DNA from 4 places in the Bacillus arachidis genome. Region 1 is predicted to be linked to each of the others. Evidence: riboswitches for the same ligand, from Rfam matches in the RefSeq annotation. Region 1 holds a riboswitch; each other region holds the start of a gene.
The links. Region 1 has a riboswitch for lysine ahead of QRY57_RS15255 (amino acid permease). Riboswitches for the same ligand answer to the same signal wherever they lie in the genome.

Region 1 (3,199 bases):
TTGCTCAACTGATTGACGGAGCACTTGGGATGGCATATGGGGTAACATCTTCTTCATTATTATTAATGTTCGGAATTGCACCTGCTGTTGCTTCCGCATCCGTTCATTTAGCGGAAGTTGTTACAACCGCGGCTTCTGGCGTATCTCACATCCGATTTGGAAATGTTGATAAATATACCGTTTCCAGACTCACATTACCAGGTGCAATTGGCGCTTTTGTCGGTGCTTGTTTTTTAAGCAATTTACCAGGTGATTTAATTAAACCTTACATTTCACTCTTTTTATTTACTTTAGGTATCTATATTTTATTACGATTTATTATTCAAAAACAAATTGTCCGATCAAATAAACGTATGTCTGCTAAGCAACTTATTCCGCTCGGATTGTTTGCTGGTTTTGTTGATTCAACTGGTGGAGGTGGCTGGGGACCTATCACTACACCAGTACTTCTCGCACGAGGAAATGAAGCACGAAAAGTCATTGGCTCTGTAGATACAAGTGAATTTCCAGTATCATTAGCTGCTACTATTGGATTTTTCATCTCATTAGGCTGGGAACAAGTAAGCTGGTTTTGGGTATTTGCCCTTATGCTTGGCGGCATTCTCGCAGCTCCAATCGCTGCATGGTTAGTGCGAATTGTTCCTTCACATTTACTTGGTGTACTCGTTGGTGGACTCATTATTTTCACAAATATCCGGACGCTGCTTACGTCATTTAAAGTAGATCCAACAATTATTACTCTTTCCTATATTGCGGTAGGTCTTGTCATTATCATTGCACTTTTCATTTCAATTCGAAATCATTCTGAATCTGCAAAACAAAATGCTGGATATTCAGCTGATCCAAAACGAGTTTTACCTTGAAACAGAAATAATAAAAATACAACTTAAAAAAACGGCATAAAACCTTTCCTCTTAGATAGAAGCGGTCAGATCCTCTTCCTTCCCTATGCCAAATGAAAACAAAAAGAGAATATGTTAGAAAATCAAAATGGATATATGGTATGAAATGAAAAAGGTAAGCAAATGAATAAATTTGCTTACCTTTTTCATTTCTTTTATGTTCTTTAAATCCTTTTCCTTACAGCTTTAACCGTATCTCGCATAACTTTCTTTTTGGCTTCTAAACTTCATGCATTCATGTCTCATTGCTTTTACGTAAATAATGTCGAATTTATTTTTCTGAATTTTCTTTCAATATTTAGAGGATTTTTCATATCTTTTTGCGAAACATTTGTATAACAATTTTTTCTTCATTTTTTTACATATTCAGTAGGTTGGTTCGGGCGGAGTTTTGAAAACGTTTCCTATACAATAACCGATTGTTTTTGATATATTCCTACAAAAATTCCTTGCAATATTTTCAGAAACTAATTACAATTGCCATATATTAAAAATCAATGCAATGAATAAATCCTCATCAATCCGATGAGGTAGAGGTTGCGGCATTTATTAGTAAAACGGATAAGACACAGAGAATGTTAATGACTCCGTTTAAAAGGAAATGCTGCCGAAGTTTGTATTTCTTCTCTGGAAGTATGAGCTGGGGCTGTCTCCGAATAGGAACAGAACTGTCACGTTTACAAAATACCGTGTAAACGTGGGGTGCTATCTTAACGGAAGGGTATGATGGGGTGGTTATTTGTGAAACGTTCCGCCAAATTCCTTTGGCGGTTTTTTGTATTTTTCTTCCCCCCGTTCCTTCCTGATCTTACAAGAAAAGGAGTGTTGAACATGAATAGCATAGCGGATCAAGCTACCTCTAAAACACAATCTACACAAGAAAAAGGTGAACTAAGGCGCGGATTAAAATCTCGCCACCTTACAATGATTTCTCTCGGCGGTACAATTGGTACCGGGCTCTTTCTTGCTAGTGGTGGTGTCATTCACGCGGCAGGACCTGGCGGAGCTCTCTTAGCATACGCAGCAATCGGCATTATGGTTTACTTTTTAATGACAAGTTTAGCTGAATTAGCAGCGTATATGCCTGTCACCGGCTCATTTAGCACATACGCAACAAAATTTGTCGATCCATCACTTGGATTTGCACTCGGCTGGAATTATTGGTATAACTGGGCAATTACTATTGCAGCTGAACTAGCAGCAGTTACATTAATTATGAAGTTTTGGTTTCCAAATACCCCATCTTTAATTTGGAGTGGCCTTTGTTTAGTTCTTATGTTTCTTATAAATTATTTATCTGTTAAAGGATTTGGTGAAGCCGAGTATTGGTTCGCTCTTATTAAAGTAGTAACTGTTATTATCTTTTTAATCGTTGGATTTATGATGATTTTCGGCATCATGGGTGGTGAAGCGGTAGGTTTTAAAAACTTCACGGTTGCAGATGCACCATTTAATGGTGGCATCATGGCAATCATCGGTGTATTTATGGCCGCTGGTTTCTCATTCCAAGGAACTGAATTATTAGGTGTAGCTGCTGGTGAAACAGCTGATCCAGAACGTAGTATTCCAAAAGCAATTCGCTCCATCTTTTGGCGCATACTATTATTCTACATCTTAGCAATTCTTGTTATCGGTCTATTAATCCCTTATACAACTGATAGTCTTGCAGCTAGTGATGTAACAGTAAGTCCCTTTACACTTGTTTTTGAAAAAGCAGGAATTGCATTTGCCGCTTCTGTTATGAACGCTGTTATTTTAACTGCAGTTTTATCCGCTGGTAACTCTGGTATGTATGCTTGTACTCGTATGCTTTGGGACTTAGCACGTCAAGGGAAAGCACCGAAATTTTTAGGTAAACTAGATAGCCGTGGTGTACCAGTAAACGCCTTGATTGCCACTTCATTAGTTGGAAGCGCAGCTTTCTTAGCCTCTTTATATGGTGATGGCGTTGTATATGTTTGGCTATTAAATGCTTCTGGGATGTCTGGCTTTATCGCATGGGTTGGAATTGCGGTCAGTCATTATCGTTTCCGTAAAGCATACATCGCCCAAGGTAAAGATTTAAATGACCTTCCTTATAAAGCAAAATGGTTCCCATTCGGCCCAATCTTCGCATTTGCACTTTGCGTAATTGTTATTCTTGGACAAAACTACGGTGCATTTATGGGAGAATCTATCGATTGGAATGGTGTACTCGTTTCTTACATCGGTTTACCTCTCTTCCTTGCGATGTGGTTAGGATATAAATTTACTAAGAAAACAAAAGTAATTCCTCTTGATAAATGTGAACTTTAAGT
Region 2 (3,199 bases), 1.8 Mb from region 1:
ATCCATTACATTCTCTAATAAAGATACAGAGTAATTATGTTGTTTTTCTAGATTCAAGCGAGACAAAATATCAAAAATACTTTTTGTATTTTCTTCAATACTCACTGCATCTACAAAATGGACTACATTAGGAGAAACAGTATTCATATATTGAAAATACTGCTTTTGTGGTTCTATAAGCCTTAGATGTTTTTCAAAGTTACTTCGTCTTTGGGTCGTATCATTTTCTTTCCTTTTTCTTAATTCTGTTTCACTTGTAGAAAGATGAATGTAGACACCCGGAAATCCTATCTGTTTCCGTTTCATTTGATTTACATAAAACTCTTTCAAAAACGGTAAAGTTTGTGGAAACTCCCCCTCATAAATCCAGTTATACCAAATGGGCTGAAAGATATCTCCATCAAATAAAACTACATCATACGATTTTAATTTTTCTTGTGCGAGTTGCCATCTTTCAACTTGCCTTTCGAGATACCAATTTTCCGGTTCAGGATTAGGGCGCTGAAATAAGAAATTTACTTCTGGAATCACATAAGCATTGTACAACTCCGCAATCCTTTTACACGTCGTCGTTTTACCAATACCACTGGCACCTTCTAAACAAATTAACGTCATACCGTACCTCCATTTACTAATTACTATGTAATTCTTTTTCCGAAACACGATTTCACTATTACGCTTCAATAGTTTAACACATAAATTAACCGAACTTTTTTTCTAAAAAATGCTCTCTTCTTTTACTAACAAATTGTTCGCTATAGTCTGACTATTACCATATCCATTGACGTATAAAAATACATTTGTTACCCTTGATTATGTTAATTTAATACATAAATCCTCATTCGTATCTCGGTGAGGTAGAGGTTGCAATCATTAAGAGTATCATTTCAGGAGATGTAGTGGCATCGATGAATGAATGGGAAAGGAATGGTTGCCGAAGTAAGACATGCCCACTGTGCATTCTTGCTGGGTCTGCTATTTAATAAATGCAGAACTGTCACAAACAATTTGTTTGTGGAGAGCTATCGAGAGGTATGTCGTGGGTTTCCTATAAGATAGAAAGCACGTAGCGACAATGACACGTGCTTTTTTTGTTTTGTATGAAGCTTACCTTACTTCCTTTTTGGAAGACATACATATCTCCTCGCTTGACTTGGTTATACTAACTTGGGAGGTATTCTTTTATGCAACAAAAAAAATGGGGCTTTTGGGTACTGACAGCATTTGTTGTCGGCAATATGGTTGGCGCTGGTATTTTCATGGTGCCTAGTACATTAGCACAAACAGCAAGCCCACTCGGTGTTACATTAGCTTGGTTAACAACAGGATTTGGTGTTTTAATGCTAGCTCTTGTTTTCGGTAATTTGGCAATTCGTCGTCCTGATTTAACAACAGGACCACAAAGTCATGCATATGCTTTATTCTCATCACCAAAAAAGAAAAAAATGGCTGGTTTCAGCATAGTTTGGGGCTACTGGGTCGCAAACTGGGCAAGTAATGTTGCTATTATTACATCTTTTGCAGGTTATTTATCACTCTTCTTCCCTATTATGAAAGATACACGTATCTTATTTTCAATCGGCTCTTTCGATGTGGAAGTTGGAAAACTGATTACATTCTGCATCTGTTCTTGCTTACTATGGGGAACACATATGATTTTAACAAACGGTGTAAACGGAGCCGGGAAATTAAACTTCCTAGCAACAACAACAAAGGTGACTGGATTCCTTCTATTTATCGTTGTTACTTTGTTTGCATTTCAAGCTTCTAAATTTGGACAATGGTACACACCAATGATTGATAAAGAAGGCGTGTCACATGGACTACTTTCACAAGTAAATTTAGCTGCCCTTACAACACTTTGGGCATTTATCGGTATTGAATCGGCCGTTCTTTTATCAAACCGTGCGAAATCGCCAAAAACGGTAAAACATGCTACTGTAGCTGGCTTATTAATAACTGTTGCCATTTATTTAGGAATTACAATTTTAACAATGGGTGTTCTTCACATTGATAAACTACAAACTTCTGAACGTCCATTAGCTGATGCATTAAATGCTGCAATGGGTCATGGCGGTGGGAAATTAATGGCACTACTTGCCCTTACTTCCCTATTCGGCTCTATCTTAGGCTGGATTTTATTAAGCTCAGAAGTACCGTATCAAGCGGCAAAAGAGGGGTTCTTCCCTTCCTTCTTTGCAAAAACAAATAAAAAAGGGAGTCCTATTTACTCATTACGATTAACAAACATTATGTCACAAGTATTCTTATTCTCAACATTATCAGGGACAATTGCTGAGGCCTATACATTCGTTATTACTGTCTCAACCTTAGCCTACTTAATCCCTTATCTCGTTTCACCGATCTTCCAATTAAAACTTGTTGTAACTGGTGAAACGTATAAAAATGAAATGAGCTCACGAATTATAGATGGTATTGTCGCATTCATTGCCCTTTGCTATGCACTATGGGTTATTAAAACGGGATCCTCAGATATAAAAACATTCCTTCTTGGAATTGGCTTATTTGTAATTGGTTTCGCCTTTTATCCATTAATGAATCGTGATCAAAAAAGAAATAAAAACGAACAAGTTGCTTAAAGCAATTTGTTCGTTTTTATTTTGGTACAAGAAAGAAACCTTTATAATAGATGATAGAGGTGAAAAACATGTCAATTGAAACGCTATGGAGCGATCGCTTTCAAAAACATCTTCAAAACAGCATAATGTATTTTTTCCGGATGATTAGTGGTTTATTGTATAGCTTCATCTTTATCTCGTGTATCGGTGCTTATTATTACGCCAAGTTTTTAAAAACAGCTCCTTCTAAAGGAATCTCATTATTACTCATCACAACTGTACTTACAATCGTTATAACGAGATGTAAGATCCGTACTTTTATCCAAAAGCCTGACGCTGTCTATTTACTGGCACTTGAAGAGAAATTAACACCTTATTTCAAACAATCTCTTTTCTATAATTACGCCATACAGCTTTTCCCATTACTATTTACGTTTCTAATCATTACACCGCTGGCAATACAAACATTACAGACACCTGTTCCATTCTTATGTACGATCTTTTTCATTTTAATGTTAATAAAAGGTTGGAACCTGTATATCAATTGGATATGGCGTGATCAATATAACAGCCAAATCTGGTTCATCATTCGATTCACTTGTAACGCACTGATTCTTTAT
Region 3 (3,199 bases), 940 kb from region 1:
ATTCCAATCCCATAGACAAACGGTTCAAACTGATGATGTACATTAAATAGCCAAGGGATTAATACAACGATAATTCCTGCGTGGCAAATATTAATAAATGAAAATGCTAAAATTGTAATCCAAAGCCATGGATGGCTTTTTAATACAACAATCCCTTCTGTAAAATCTTTTTTGAAATTCATTTTTTGATTTGTTTGTTCCTGTACTTTTTTAGCTGTTACATCTTTTAAAAACAATAAACAAATAAAAGACAACAAATAAGTCAATGCATCTAAACCAAACCCAATTCCCGCTGATGCAACCGAAACAATAAGACCACCAAGCGCTGGACCTATTAAACGAACACCTTGATTACTCATTTGTGTTAATGCGTTAGCCGCATTCCGAATTTCCGGTACAAAGACCCTTGCTCTCACTGCTGCATATGCCGGTTGAAATAACCCATCCATTAGTCCATATATTGCCACTAGCACATATAAAATCGTGATTGTTAAAGTATCTGTAAACATAAGCACCGCAAGGGTTATCATCAATATGCATCGAACAATATCGGTAAATAACATTAGCTTAACTCGATTTATACGATCAACGATTAACCCCGAAAACGGTAAGACAAGAATATTCGGTAGCATATACATAGCCATCGTCGTTCCCATAACAACTGTTGATCCAGTCAATGTATATACGACTACTGGAAGAATTACCATTGTAATAGAACTTCCTAGAACGGAAAGAAGTTGCCCGATCCATAAGAAAGTAAAATGGCGTGATTTTGTAACAGGCAACAATAAATTACTTACATAACTCCCCTTATTTTCTGTTTGCACCTCTCCTTGCATATGTATCCCCTTCCTTTAAACATCTTCCTTCTTTTTCCTTTTATTATACATTTAATTTTCTCTTTTTTCTAATAATTAAGTCTTTAGATATGTAAACTACTAATATTTCGATTTATACTAAATTCAATTCATAAAATATACTATACAGAACTACACTGTATAATTGATATAGGGGCAATAAAACAACTATATAGAACCACTATCACCCCTTACCTCCCAATAGTTTCCAACATATTTCTAATCATCTACTTACACCGAACAATTCAATTATGCCAGTATACATAAACCATATAACCGAAAATGAATATACTTAATTTTCAAAATATTATTAAAGCACTTGATTTCCTAAAATATTTTAATTATTATAAAACAAATGTTACCAAATAACTTCATAAACCAAACACTCTCGCCCAAAACGTGAGATAGAGGTTGCAGTGCTTATAAGTATTCTAGAGGAGACACAGAGATGTCAATGAGTTTAGAAGAAAGGAAGTATTGCCGAAATTGATAAGTTTCTCTGCATTTATCAATTGGGGCTGTTTTCGAATAGAAACAGAACTGTCATATATACAGACGTGTATATATGAAGAGCTATCTACAAAAAAGAGATATCATGCTTTATATGATATTCTTTTTTGGCGGTTTTTTTATTAGCTCCTTTTTCTGTTTCCCTTTTCCTGTAACAGCACCATCCTCACTTATTTGAGATGGTGTTTTTTTGTTTTTCTTTCCGGTAACTACAGGAATATTTAGGGACTTATACATCTCTTTTATATGTTTTTACACCTTTCCTGATCAATTAATAAAAATGGATGAAAGAAGGAATTTGTAATGGAAACGATTGTTCAAAAATTCGGTGGTACTTCTGTTGGAAGTATTCAGCGCATTCAACATGTAGCAAATTTAATTATTGAAGAATATGAACGAGGACACGGTGTTGTTACAGTTGTCTCTGCAATGGGAAAAAGTACAGATGAACTCGTTACACTTGCTACCGCTATTACCGAAAATCCGAGTAAACGTGAAATGGATATGCTTTTAACAACTGGTGAACAAGTTACCATTTCTTTATTAACAATTGCACTGCAAGCAAAAGGGTACGACGCTATTTCACTAACTGGTTGGCAAGCTGGTATTACTACAGAATCTGTGCATAGTAGCGCACGGATTACTGATATTAATACAGAACGTATTCAATCACATCTACAAGAAGGAACAATTGTAATTGTCGCTGGTTTTCAAGGACGAAGCGAAGAAAACGAAATTACAACACTTGGCCGCGGTGGTTCTGATACAACTGCTGTTGCATTAGCAACGGCGCTGAAAGCGAAAAAATGCGACATTTACACAGACGTAACAGGTGTATACACGACTGATCCACGAGTTGTAAAAGACGCATATAAATTAGATGAAATTTCTTATGATGAAATGTTAGAACTCGCAAATCTCGGCGCTGGTGTACTACACCCACGTGCTGTTGAATTCGCAAAAAATCATAATGTAATTTTAGAAGTTCGTTCAAGTATGGAACAAGAAAACGGAACAATTGTAAGGGGAGAATGTAACATGGAACAACAATCGATCGTTAAGGGTATTGCATTTGAAGATAATATTACACGCGTAACAATTAAAGGATTAGAACAAGGATCGCTTTCAACTGTTTTCTCTACATTAGCTAAAGCCCATATTAATGTTGATATTATTATTCAAAGTATTACAAATGAAGGTACTGTTCATTTGTCTTTCTCAATTCACTCAAATGACTTACGAGAAACATTAGAAGTATTAGAACAAAATCAAGAAGCACTTCACTATGAGTCTGTAGAATATGAAAATCATCTAGCTAAAGTATCAATTGTTGGATCTGGTATGGTATCTAATCCAGGTGTTGCTGCTAGTATGTTCTCTACATTAAAGAATGAAAATATTCATATTAAAATGGTAAGTACATCTGAAATTAAAGTATCTGTTGTCATTGATCGCCTTAATTTAGTAGATGGTGTAGAAGCACTTCATCAATCATTTATGGCAAAAATTGCACCTATGGTACAAATGAATTAATTTGATTATCAAAATAACAACAAGGAATATTTCTTTGTTGTTATTTTTTCATCTAGCAAAATAGTATTATGTTACACTATTACATGTGAAATATTTTCCAAATATCTTTCTAACAGATTCGAAAAACATGTAAAGGTGGATCCATAATGAGAACAGAAAAAATCCTTTTAGTTGATGATGAACAAGGCATATTAGATATGTTAGTACTTACACTAAAGAAAGAAAACTTCACGCATATAACAACAGCTATAAATGGAGCCGAAACGTTGAACCTCATTAAAGGCCGTCCATTTGATATC
Region 4 (3,199 bases), 1.2 Mb from region 1:
CTTTTTCACTTTTCTCAAGCTGAATCACTTTTCCATCTTGCACAACAATTGTAATGGAACCATATTTCATACCTGCAAGCATCGTTTGAATTTTCTCAGCTACTTCGTCAAAATGTCCACGTACTCCCACGAACAGCCCCCCTTTTTATTCATAAAAAAAATCTTTTCCATTTCGAAAAGACTGTTCGGTAATATATTTTACCTTATCTTTCAAAATGGATGCCATTTTGCTGGACTTAGCACCTTGCTTTCATAAGCAGGTTGCTGAGCTTCGTAGGGCCAGTTCCCTCCGCTTCTCTTGATAAGCTTTGTATCTGTATTTTATCATAATTCTGATTTTTTTCAATCCTAGTTTTCCGATATATTTTATATTTTTTCTTTTTTAAAGGAGTTGCTCAGTCTAAGCAACTCCTTCTTATTGATTACACAAGCTCTTTTATGTGTATGCGATCGTTCCCAATTATATTTTCATATGTTTCACGTTCAACAACAACTTGCGACGCTCCATCTTTTGCAAATACTACAGCTGGTCTACGAATGCGATTATAATTGTTCGCCATAGAATATCCATATGCTCCTGTACAAGAAATTGCTAACAGATCTCCTGGAGCAACTTGCGGCAATTCTATATCCCAAATAAGCATATCCCCACTCTCACAACACTTTCCAGCAATCGAAACAACTTCTTCAGCCGCTGCTTTCCCTCGATTTGCTAACATCGCCTCATAACGCGCTCCATATAAAGCTGGTCTTAAATTATCTGTCATTCCACCATCGACTGACACATATTTACGAATACCAGGAATATTTTTTACAGCTCCTACTGTATAAATTGTTGTTCCCGTATCCCCAACGATACTACGACCTGGTTCAATCCATATTTCAGGAAGGGGATAATTATTTCGTGTAAATTGTTCTCTCACTGCATCAGTGACAGCATGCACATATGTTTCAAGTGTAAGTGGTGTATCAGCTTCCGTATATCGAATCCCAAAACCTCCACCGACGTTTAACACCGTTACAACATAACCAGTCTGTTCTCTTATTTCTTCTAAAAAGTTATACAATACTTCAATCGCCCGAACAAATCCTGCTGTTTCAAAAATTTGTGACCCAATATGCGAATGAATGCCTAACACATTATAATTTGATTTTCCTAACGCTATTTGAATTGCCTGCATTGCCTGGCCAGTAGAAACCCCAAAACCAAATTTCGAATCATCTTGCCCTGTTGTAATATATTCATGCGTATGTGCCTCTACCCCAGGTGTAACTCGAATTAATATATTTACAATTTTTCCATACTGCTGTGCTAAATCATGTAATACTTCCATTTCAAAGAAATTGTCTACTACAAAGCATCCAATATCTGCTTGTAGTGCCATTATGATTTCTTCTTCCGTCTTATTATTACCATGAAAATGAATGCGCGATGCAGGAAAGCCCGCCTGCAGAGCAGTATACAATTCACCGCCAGAAACAACATCTAACGACATATTTTCTTCACGAGCTACTCGGCACATCTCCATGCACAAGAACGCTTTACTTGCATACGCTACTTGATAAGAGAATCCACTTTCCTGGAAAGCACGATGAAACGCGTGACATTTTTCACGAATAGAAGCCTCATCGTATACATAAAGTGGTGTTCCATATTGTTTAGCTAGTTGCGTTGTATCGCATCCTCCAATTTCTAAGTGTCCTTGCTCATTGATTCGGCTTGTGCCGTGTAAATACATTTGAATTCCTCCCTTATTCCCTCTACAACTTATAACCCCAGTCTTCTATTCATTGCAGCACGCTTTTGGATAAACAAAAAACGCGCGGAACAATGTTCACACGCGTTTCTTATTAGGAATCATATATCATGAAAAAATAAACGAGTTGTTATCTTCTCAAATAAGAAACCGCATCAACATCTCCAAATAGCTCTCCATAAAATAAAATTTTATGACAGTACTACATTTATTCAATGTAGTCCCAATATATGAATGATGTGGTCAATCTTATATTTCGGCAATAGTCCCTTTCAATCTATGATCACAGATTCCACTAAATCTCCCATAGCTTACTCTTTCCTATCGCGGCCTCTACCTTTGAGAGTAGATGAGGTAATACTATTTAATTTTCAAACAGCTTATATTGGTATTAACAATACCAAACGAATAATTTATTTGTCAAACAATTTTTTACATTAATTTTTTACAATTTAATTTCGTATCATTCGGCAAGCGCTTTATATCTATTTTTTTCACAGTCCATTCTCCCTCATCATTATCAAACGTAATTCTTATTTTTTCAAATGGCGGAAGCACCTTTCCCCTTTTAACTTCATATTTTGTCACTTCAATTACAGCTTGAAATACATATGTACCACTATAAATTTTTTTTAAACTCACGATTTTGGGACAATCATATGGCTTTAGTTTTCCATAATTCTTTTCAATCGCAGCATTTATTTTTGGAAACAATACAGAATAGAGTGCATCCTCCATTAAAGGTACATCATATTGTGCCGCAATCGCTGCTGGAGAAGAAAATAATATAAAAACACTACATAACGCTAAACAAAGTAACTTTTTCATTACAACCTCCATATCCTTACGCAACGTTTTCATCCCATTATTTTAATCAATGGATCAGCATCCATGAATTAAAGTTTCATTTTATTTTCTCCCACTTCTCTTTTTCTACTCGATTATTACAAAAATCATCCACAATCCGCTTTGTTCTCGTATAATAGTACACATAGTATAATAATCATAATCATATAGGGCTGTTCGTATATATAGTGAAACTTCTATTCAGTAAGGTACAATCACTATAACTGTCATAAGTATAGGAGAGGAGTATATTATGTTACAACATTTGTTCCCAAAATTACGATTTGCACTTGTTGCAGTCGTTTTATTATGGATCAAAACATATATTGTGTACAAGCTAGCCTTCGATATTAAAATTGATAGCTTCTTCGAAGAAATGATGCTTTTGTTTAATCCAATTGCTTCATTGCTTTTATTTTTTGGTCTAGCTTTATTAGCATCAAAATATCGAAATCGAATTATTATTGGAATAAGCTTTTTGCTGTCATTTATTTTATTTGGAAATGCAATGTTTTATGGATTTTATAATGACTTTGTCACATTTCCTGTTCTATTCCAAACAAATAACATGGCTGATTTAGGAACAAGTATTAAAG

Region 2: it holds a riboswitch for lysine, as region 1 does, so the genes downstream of both, QRY57_RS06060 (amino acid permease) here and QRY57_RS15255 (amino acid permease) in region 1, are expected to answer to the same signal.
Region 3: it holds a riboswitch for lysine, as region 1 does, so the genes downstream of both, QRY57_RS10250 (aspartate kinase) here and QRY57_RS15255 (amino acid permease) in region 1, are expected to answer to the same signal.
Region 4: it holds a riboswitch for lysine, as region 1 does, so the genes downstream of both, lysA (diaminopimelate decarboxylase) here and QRY57_RS15255 (amino acid permease) in region 1, are expected to answer to the same signal.

Annotation. Positions count from the first base shown of each region.
Region 1 is NZ_CP127376.1:2,656,982-2,660,180, forward strand. Features, by position in the region: gene QRY57_RS15250 (sulfite exporter TauE/SafE family protein) at 1-863, shown strand, start outside; lysine riboswitch at 1,426-1,618, shown strand; gene QRY57_RS15255 (amino acid permease) at 1,734-3,197, shown strand.
Region 2 is NZ_CP127376.1:859,569-862,767, reverse strand. Features, by position in the region: gene QRY57_RS06065 (AAA family ATPase) at 1-615, opposite strand, end outside; lysine riboswitch at 851-1,033, shown strand; gene QRY57_RS06060 (amino acid permease) at 1,185-2,600, shown strand; gene QRY57_RS06055 (ABC transporter permease) at 2,669-3,199, shown strand, end outside.
Region 3 is NZ_CP127376.1:1,712,550-1,715,748, reverse strand. Features, by position in the region: gene QRY57_RS10255 (MFS transporter) at 1-839, opposite strand, end outside; lysine riboswitch at 1,255-1,441, shown strand; gene QRY57_RS10250 (aspartate kinase) at 1,671-2,900, shown strand; gene QRY57_RS10245 (response regulator transcription factor) at 3,047-3,199, shown strand, end outside.
Region 4 is NZ_CP127376.1:1,441,903-1,445,101, reverse strand. Features, by position in the region: gene QRY57_RS08865 (YezD family protein) at 1-130, opposite strand, end outside; SAM riboswitch class I at 201-308, opposite strand; gene lysA (diaminopimelate decarboxylase) at 423-1,739, opposite strand; lysine riboswitch at 1,919-2,101, opposite strand; gene QRY57_RS08855 (DUF3888 domain-containing protein) at 2,190-2,585, opposite strand; gene QRY57_RS08850 (LTA synthase family protein) at 2,857-3,199, shown strand, end outside.